DNA from 2 places in the Nocardioides lacus genome. Region 2 is predicted to be linked to the other one. Evidence: predicted binding sites of a transcription regulator. Region 2 holds the regulator's gene; the other holds the start of a gene.

Region 1 (4,413 bases), 1.9 Mb from region 2:
CGAGATCACCACCGCCGCCGTGAGCCACAAGGTGAGCAGGAGGCCGTCGAGGATGGAGGGACGCAGGAAGAAGTAACGCACCACGTCCCACTGGAAGTGCGGATTGGTGAAGACGCTGCGCAGCAACGCCGCGACGGCCACGAGCGCGATGGCCGCGGAGATCCACTGTCCGGGCCTACGTCGGGGGACCAGCCGAGCGGCGACGAGCTCGTCGTCGCCCGAGCGTCGGTCGAGGGCGCCCGTCTCCACGGGCCCGGCCACAAGGCTCACGCTGCCTCCTCGGTAAAACATAAAGTCGATGGATATTATGCACTTACACGACAGATGCTAGTACCCCGGTCCAGATGGCGGCCGGTGACCCGGCAGACCGCTACTCCCCACCGCCGATCCGGCACGTCCACCCCGACGGTGTTGCGAACCCGACGGTCGCGGTCGAGTCACGTCGAGGACGACACGACCCGTCCATGCGGGTCCCGCGGGCGCGCCGCCGCGTCAGCGCGGGCTCGCGCCGGAAATGCACCGAGTCGGCGCCCGTTCGCTGTGAACGAGCGCCGACTCGGCGGTGCGATCCGAGGATCAGTGACCGTGGCCGTGACCGTGGCCGGCGGCAGCCGCCGGCTCCTCCTCCTCGGGCTTGTCCACGACGAGGGTCTCGGTGGTGAGCAGCATGCCGGCGATCGAGGTGGCGTTGACCAGCGCGGAGCGGGTCACCTTCACCGGGTCGATCACACCCTGGGCGACCAGGTCGCCATACTCCCCGGTGGCGCCGTTCCAGCCGTTGCCGACGCCGGCCTCGCGGACCTTGCTGACCACGACGTACCCGTTCTCGCCGCCGTTCTCGGCGATCCAGCGCAGCGGCTCGTCGGCGGCCTTGCGCACGATGCGCACGCCGGCGGCCTCGTCACCGGTGAGCCCGAGGTCGTCCTCGAGCTCGGCGACGGCGTGGACGAGGGCCGAGCCGCCGCCGGCGACGATGCCCTCCTCGATCGCCGCACGGGTGGCGGAGACGGCGTCCTCGATGCGGTGCTTCTTCTCCTTGAGCTCCACCTCGGTGTGGGCGCCGACCTTGATCACGCAGACACCGCCGGCGAGCTTGGCGAGGCGCTCCTGGAGCTTCTCGCGGTCCCAGTCGGAGTCGGTGTTCTCGATCTCGGCCTTGATCTGGTTGACCCGGCCGCTGACCGCTGCCGGGTCGCCGGCGCCGTCCACGATGGTGGTGTTGTCCTTCGTGACCACGACGCGACGGGCCCGACCCAGCACCTCGAGGCCGACCTGGTCGAGCTTGAGGCCGATCTCGGCGGCGATGACCTGACCGCCGGTGAGGATCGCGATGTCCTCCATGATCGCCTTGCGCCGGTCACCGAAGGCAGGGCTCTTGACGGCGACCGCGTTGAAGGTGCCGCGGATCTTGTTCACGACCAGGGTCGAGAGCGCCTCGCCCTCGACGTCCTCGGCCAGGATGAACAGCGGCTTGCCCGCCTGCATGACCTTCTCCAGGATCGGGAGGAGCTCCTGCACCGAGGAGACCTTCCCCTGGACGAGCAGGATGTAGGGGTCGTCGAGGACGGCCTCCATCCGCTCCGGGTCCGAGACGAAGTACGCCGAGATGTAGCCCTTGTCGAACTGCATGCCCTCGGTGAACTCGAGCTCGGTGCTCGGGGTGTTCGACTCCTCGACGGTGATGACGCCGTCCTTGCCGACCTTGCTGAAGGCCTCGGCGAGCAGCTCGCCGATGTGGCCGTCACGGCTGGAGATGGTCGCGACCGAGGCCATGTCGGACTCGTCGTTGACCGGACGGGCGGCCGCGCGCAGGGCGTCGCCGACCTTGGCGGCGGCGGCGTCCATGCCGCGCTTGAGGCCCATGGGGTTCACGCCGGCGGCGACCGCCCGCAGACCCTCGTGGACCATCGCCTGCGCGAGCACGGTGGCGGTGGTGGTGCCGTCACCGGCGACGTCGTTGGTCTTGGTGGCGACCTCCTTGGTGAGCTGGGCACCAAGGTTCTCGAACGGGTCGTCGAGCTCGATCTCACGGGCGACGGTGACACCGTCGTTGGTGATGGTCGGCGCGCCCCACTTCTTGTCGAGGACGACGTAGCGGCCCTTGGGGCCCAGCGTCACCTTGACGGCGTCGGCGAGCTTGTCGACACCGCGCTCGAGTGCGCGGCGGGCGTTCTCGTCGAACTCCAGGATCTTCGGCATGGATCTTCCCTCTGTCTGGCTCGGAAATGGATCCGGGACGTCATACGAGTGGCTGCCGGGGCGGCCGGTTCGTATGACGTCCCGGAGTCAGGCGCTGCGTCAGGCGATCACAGCGAGGATGTCGCGGGCGCTGAGGATGAGGAACTCCTCGCCGGCGTACTTGACCTCGGTGCCGCCGTACTTGCTGTAGATGACCTTGTCGCCGACGGCCACGTCGAGCGGGATGCGGTTGCCGTTGTCGTCGACACGACCCGGACCGACGGCCAGGACCTCGCCCTCCTGGGGCTTCTCCTTGGCGGTGTCCGGGATGACCAGGCCGGACGCGGTGGTCTGCTCAGCCTCGACCTGCTTGATGACGATGCGGTCCTCGAGAGGCTTGATGTTGATCGACACGGTGTCGACCTCCCCTTCACACTGATCTGCTGTTGGGTGATGAACGTGGATGCCTGGCGCCGCGAGCACGCCGTCGCGGGGGTCGTGCTCGTGTCGCAGGCGTTGGCACACTCGATGCGAGAGTGCCAAGTCAGACGTTAGCACTCAGCCACAACGAGTGCCAGGGCCGGTCGCTGAGAGGATGGACGGGTGGACCTCGACGCCTTCGCCTGGCTGCTCACCGACCCCGGCCAGACGCTGCTCGCCCGGGCGGTCGCACTCGGTGGGGAGGATCCGCTGCAGGCGCAGTCGGTGCTGCGACGGGAGTTCGCGGGTGTCGCCGCGCCGTACGTCGCCGTGGCGATGAGCCAGGCCGAGCTGCGTCGGCGCGCGGTGCCGAAGTTCGGCGCGGCGGCCGCGGCGATGTACTTCACCCCCGACGGCCTCGAGCAGGCCACCCGGCAGGCCGTGGCCGAGCACCGCGCCGCCCGGCTCGTGGCCTTCGGCGCCGGCTCGGCCATCGACCTGGGCTGTGGCATCGGAGGTGACCTGATCGCGATGGCGCGCGCCGGCATCACCTCCGCCGGCGTCGACCTGGACCCCGAGCGGGTCGCGGTGGCGCGGGCCAACCTCGACGCACTCGGCCTGCCCGGTGCCGTGTCCGTGGCGGACGCGACCGAGCTCGACCACACCGCCTTCGAGGTGGCCTTCGCCGACCCCGCCCGGCGCACCAACAACCGCTCGCGCGGGCGGTTGCTGGACACCGAGGGCTGGACGCCGCCGTGGCCGTTCGTCCTCAGCCTGCTGGCGCGCGACGCCTGCGTGAAGGTCGCGCCGGGCATTCCGCACGAGCTCGTCCCCGACGGGGTCGAGGCGGAGTTCGTCAGCGACCGTGGCGAGGTCAAGGAGGCCGCGCTCTGGTCGGGCCGGCTGGCCACCGTGCACCGCCGCGCGACAGTGATCGCTGACGGCGGCCTGGCGACGCTGACCGACGAGGACGCTCCGCCGCTGGGTGAGGGCGGCGTCGACGTACGGGCCGTCGGCGAGTTCCTCTACGAGCCCGACGGTGCCGTCATCCGGGCCGGCCTGGTCACGGCGGTGGCGGCAGGCGTGGGCGGCGGCCTGCTCGACGACCGGATCGCCTACGTCACCAGCGACCAGTCCTTCCGCACGCCGTTCGCACGCGGCTACCGGGTGCTGGAGGTGCTGCCCTATCGCGAGCGCGCGTTGCGCGCGGCGCTGCGCGAGCGCGGCGTCGGCCGGCTCACGATCAAGAAGCGCGGCGTCGCCGTGGTGCCCGAGGAGCTGCGCCGGCGGCTCGCCCCCCAGGGTCCCAACGAGGCGACGATCGTGCTGACCCGGGTGGCCGATGAGGGCACCTGTCTGCTCGTGCAGCCCTTCTGAGGCCGCCGTCCGTGACACATGTCAGGGGCGGCCCGTGAGGTTGGTCGTGAATCACCCTGGCGCACCCCTGAGATGCCCCTGAGCGGGGCGGAAATGTCACCGGGCTCGATTAGGTTGTGGTCATGTTCCGCGCCCTAGGCCGCACCGCGGCCCGTCGTCCTTGGTACATCATCGCAGCCTGGCTGGTCCTGACCGTGCTGGTGGTGGCGTTCGCCCCCAAGCTCAAGTCGACCACCGACCAGTCCGACTTCCTGCCCCAGCACTACGAGTCCATCAAGGCCAGCAACCTGATGTCCTCGGCGTTCCCGCAGCAGGACGACTCGGGCGCCACCATCGTCTTCTCCCGCACCGACGGCTCCCCGCTGTCGACGGCTGACCTGACGAAGGCCGGCGACATCGCGAAGGGCCTCAAGCTGGGCTCGGACTACACCTCGGTCG
Region 2 (4,413 bases):
GCGTCGGTCCGGGCGCGCACAGCCACGTCGGTGGGGTGCGGTGGTGGAACGTCAAGCACCCCGCCGCGTACGCCGACCGCATCCGCGCCGGTCTCAGCCCGGCCCACGGCCGTGAGGTCCTCGGCGCGGAGGACCGCCGGGTCGAGCGGCTGATGCTCGAGCTGCGGCTGCGCGAGGGGGTGCCGCTCGACGTCCTCGACGACGCGGGCCGAGCAGCGGTGCCCGACCAGGTCGCGCGCGGGCTGGTCACGCTCGAGCAGGGTCCGGGTGGCGGGCGGCTGACGCTCACCGATCCGGGCAGGTTGCTGGCCGACGGCGTGGTGCGCGAGTTGCTGCTGTGACTGTTGGGACAATCCCGACATGGTTGACCGCTACTCCACCGACGTACTCTCCACCGACTGGCGCGCGCCGAAGAACGGCCGCGCCGTTCCCGCTCCGGCGCAGCTGGGCGCAGTGGTCGAGGACGTGCAGAGCGACTTCGTCGGCGAGATCGTCGCCGTGGACCGCCAGCTGAACACCGTCACGCTGGAGGACCGCCGCAACAAGCGCCGGGTCTTCGAGCTCGGCCCCGGCTTCCTGCTCGAGGGCCGGCCGGTCATCCTCACCGCACCGATCGCCGCCGCCCAGAGCAGCGGACCCAAGCGCACCGCATCGGGATCCATCGCCGTGGAGGGCGCGAAGGCGCGGGTGGCTCGGCAGAGTCGGATCTTCGTCGAGGGCCGGCACGATGCCGAGCTCGTGGAGAAGGTCTGGGGCGACGACCTGCGCATCGAGGGCGTGGTGGTGGAGTACCTGGGCGGCGTGGACGACCTCGCCGACCACCTCAAGGACTTCCGTCCCGGCCCCGAGCGGCGCGTCGGGGTCCTGGTCGACCACCTCGTGCGCGGTTCCAAGGAGTCCCGGATCGCCGAGGCGATCATGCGCGGGCCCCATGGTGCCAGCGTGAAGATCGTCGGCCACCCGTTCATCGACATCTGGCAGGCGGTCAAGCCGGATCGTCTCGGTCTGCGGGCATGGCCGCAGATCCCGCGCTCGATCGAGTGGAAGAAGGGGACCTGCCAGCACCTCGGCTGGCCGCACCGCGACCAGGCCGACATCGCGCGCGCCTGGAAGCACATCCTGGGCAAGGTCACGACCTACGACGACCTGGAGCCCGCGCTGCTCGGTCGGGTGGAGGAGCTGATCGACTTCGTCACGGTGGGGTGACGTGGCCGCGACCACTCGACCTGCGGAAGGTGACGTCTCGGCCTAGCACAGCCGCGGGTGCAGCTGCTGCCGGAGCAGCGCGCCCAGCTCGGCGCTGGAGCGCGCGGGCTGGGGGAATGCCAGTGTCATCCGGTGGCCGCCGTCGGCCTCGACCCAGTCGAGCTCGGCGTCAGCGGCGCTGAGCGAGGCGAGCGAGACCGCGACGATCTCGGCCAGGTGCCTGCCCCGGCGGCCGGCGACGGCCTGGCGCAGCTCCTCCTGGTGCGCGCCGGTGGCGTGCTCGCACCAGCGCTGCAGGAGGCCGCGGTTGAGCTCCAGGTCGGGGGCCGCGAAGGCCGCCGTCGGCACCGTGACCCGCTCGCCGTCGAAGGTGAGCCTCACCGCGTCGACGTCCACCACGACCACGTCGCGCACCTCGCCGCAGCAGTTGCATCGCTCCGCGCCCGTACGCCGTAGCCGTCCTGCCAGGGCCAGGCTCGCGGCACGCTCCCGCGATCGTTCGGGCCCGAGACCGCTCGCCAGGGTGAGCACGCATCCTCGGCCCTGGACCGCGGCCCGCGAGAGCGTCGCACCGACGCGGCACGAGAGCGTCGGCACGCCGTCCGCGTCGCTCAGTGCGAGCCGCGGGTCGTCGGCGGTGGGATCGTCCACCCGCTCCACGACCAGGTCGATGCCGGCCGGGCACGACAGGATGCTGCGGGCGGTCTCGGCGACGCTGACCGAGCGGGTGGCTGCCATGGCTCCTCCTCATTTAGGTAAGGCTCACCTAACCACAAGCGACGAGGGCGACACAAGGGTCCGCGGCAGTGGTCCTGCTTCCGCCACGCGCTAGCATTGGCACTCACCGAAGTCGAGTGCCAGCGCGAAGGGGAGACGATGCAGAACGAGCGACGCCTCGACGTGCTCCGCGCGATCGTCGAGGACTACGTCGCCACCGAGGAGCCGGTCGGGTCCAAGGCCCTGGTCGAGCGGCACGGGCTGGGCGTCAGCCCGGCCACGGTCCGCAACGACATGGCGGCGCTGGAGGAGGAGGGCTACATCGCCCAGCCCCACACCAGCGCCGGCCGGGTGCCGACGGACAAGGGCTACCGGCTCTTCGTCGACAGGCTCACGACGGTCAAGCCGATGAGCGCCGCGGAGAAGCGCGCCATCTCCAGCTTCATGGAGGGGGCCGTCGACCTGGACGACGTCGTGCAGCGCTCGGTGCGGCTGCTCAGCCAGCTGACCCGCCAGGTCGCCGTCGTGCAGTACCCGACGCTGAGCCGCAGCACGGTGCGTCACGTCGAGCTCGTCGCGCTGGCGCCCACCCGGCTGCTGGTCGTGCTGATCCTCTCGACCGGACGGGTCGAGCAGCGCGTGGTGGAGCTGAGCGTCGCCATCGACGACGAGATGCTGGCTCGGCTGCGCGGCTCGATCAACGCAGCCGCCGGTGGCGAGGTCATCGCGGAGGCGGCGACCCGGTTGCGCGAGATCGCCGAGTGCGACGACCAGCCCGACGGCGACGGTGCCGGCACCGGCGACGGCGCCACCTCGGCTGTGGTCAACACCCTGCTGGAGGCGATGAGCGACCACCGCTCGGATCAGCGGGTGGCGGTCGGGGGAACGCGCAACCTGGCCCGCTTCGGCGACAGCTTCGACACCGCCGTACGCCCGCTGCTGGAGGCGCTGGAGGAGCACGTCGTGCTGCTCAAGCTGATGGGCGAGGCCACCGCCGGCGGCCTCGTGACCGTCCGCATCGGCGCCGAGGGACCCTACGAGGAGCTCTCCCGCACCAGCGTCGTGACGACCGGTTACGGGCCCCGGGACGACGCGCTCGCCTCGCTGGGCATCGTCGGCCCCACTCGCATGGACTACCCCGGGACGATGGCCGCCGTGCGCGCCGTCGCCCGCTACCTCAGCCGCATCCTCGACGAGGCCTGAGCCCCGTCGGCACCTGAAATCGGGAAGAGAACACGTGGATCCCTACGAGCTCCTCGGCGTCGACCGCGATGCGGACGACGCGACCATCAAGAAGGCCTACCGCAAGCTCGCGCGGCAGTACCACCCGGACGTCAACCCCGATCCGGCGGCGCAGGAGCGGTTCAAGGAGGTCTCGCACGCCTACGAGATCCTCTCCGACCCGCAGAAGCGGGCCGCGTTCGACCGTGGCGGCGACCCGTTCGGCGGCGGCTTCGGCGCCGCCGGCCAGGGCTTCTCCTTCACCGACATCATGGATGCCTTCTTCGGCGGAGCCGGGCAGGGCGGGGCGGCCAGCGGTCGTGGTCCCCGACCCCGCGTACGCCGCGGCCAGGACGCGCTGATCCGTCTCGACGTCGAGCTGGCCGAGGCGGCGTTCGGCGTCACCCGCGAGCTCAAGGTCGACACGGCCGTGGTCTGCGACACCTGCCACGGCGCCGGCTCGGCGGCCGGGACCCAGCCGAAGGTCTGCGAGACGTGTCGCGGTGCGGGCGAGGTCGCGCATGTGCAGCGCTCGTTCCTCGGTGAGATCCGCACCCTGCGCCCCTGCGCCGCATGCCGTGGCTTCGGAACGATCATCGTCGACCCGTGCCGCGACTGCGGCGGCGACGGCCGGGTGCGCTCCCGCCGTACGCTCACCGTCAAGATCCCTGCCGGCGTCGACACCGGCACCCGCGTCCAGCTCGCCGAGCAGGGCGAGGTCGGCCCCGGCGGCGGCCCGGCCGGCGATCTCTACGTCGAGATCAACGTCGCCCGGCACGAGACCTTCACCAGGCACGGCAACGACCTGCACTGCACCGTCACCATTCCGATGACGGCCGCAGCGCTCGGCACCACCATGTCGCTGCCGACCCTCGAGGCAGACCTGCCCGACGCCTCGCCCGAGGACTCCACCTTCGACCTGGAGATCAAGGCCGGCACCCAGTCGGGCACCGAGCAGGTGCTGCGCGAGCGTGGGGTCCCCGGTCTGCGCGGCGGCCGCGGCAGTCTGGTCGTGACCATCCACGTCGAGACCCCCACCCGACTCGACGGTGCTCAGGAGGAGCTGCTGCGGCAGCTCGCCGTGGCGCGCGGCGAGGAGCAGCCGGAGGGCCAGCTGCGTGCCTCCGGCAAGGGTGTCTTCGGTCGCTTCCGCGACGCGTTCAACGGTCGCTGAGTCCCGATGAGCCTGCCCGTCCACCTCGTGCCGGACCTGGCCGGCGTCGCCGTCGGCGACGAGGTCGGCGTGGACGGTGACGAGGCGCACCACGC

What was found. Region 2 encodes HrcA, which represses chaperone genes, less so after heat shock. Its sites were predicted from a motif close to TTGGCACTCGNNNNNNNCGAGTGCCAA; they were not measured.
Region 1: a site for HrcA is predicted at 2,730-2,756, ahead of groES (co-chaperone GroES). Genes of this name have one in related genera too.

Annotation. Positions count from the first base shown of each region.
Region 1 is NZ_CP123620.1:1,172,506-1,176,918, reverse strand. Features, by position in the region: gene P5P86_RS05500 (amino acid ABC transporter permease) at 1-270, opposite strand, end outside; gene groL (chaperonin GroEL) at 577-2,199, opposite strand; gene groES (co-chaperone GroES) at 2,299-2,592, opposite strand; gene P5P86_RS05485 (THUMP-like domain-containing protein) at 2,782-3,975, shown strand; gene P5P86_RS05480 (MMPL family transporter) at 4,098-4,413, shown strand, end outside.
Region 2 is NZ_CP123620.1:3,026,858-3,031,270, reverse strand. Features, by position in the region: gene hemW (radical SAM family heme chaperone HemW) at 1-341, shown strand, start outside; gene P5P86_RS14350 (DUF3097 domain-containing protein) at 361-1,206, shown strand; gene P5P86_RS14345 (hypothetical protein) at 1,249-1,944, opposite strand; gene hrcA (heat-inducible transcriptional repressor HrcA) at 2,083-3,126, shown strand; gene dnaJ (molecular chaperone DnaJ) at 3,161-4,318, shown strand; gene P5P86_RS14330 (16S rRNA (uracil(1498)-N(3))-methyltransferase) at 4,325-4,413, shown strand, end outside.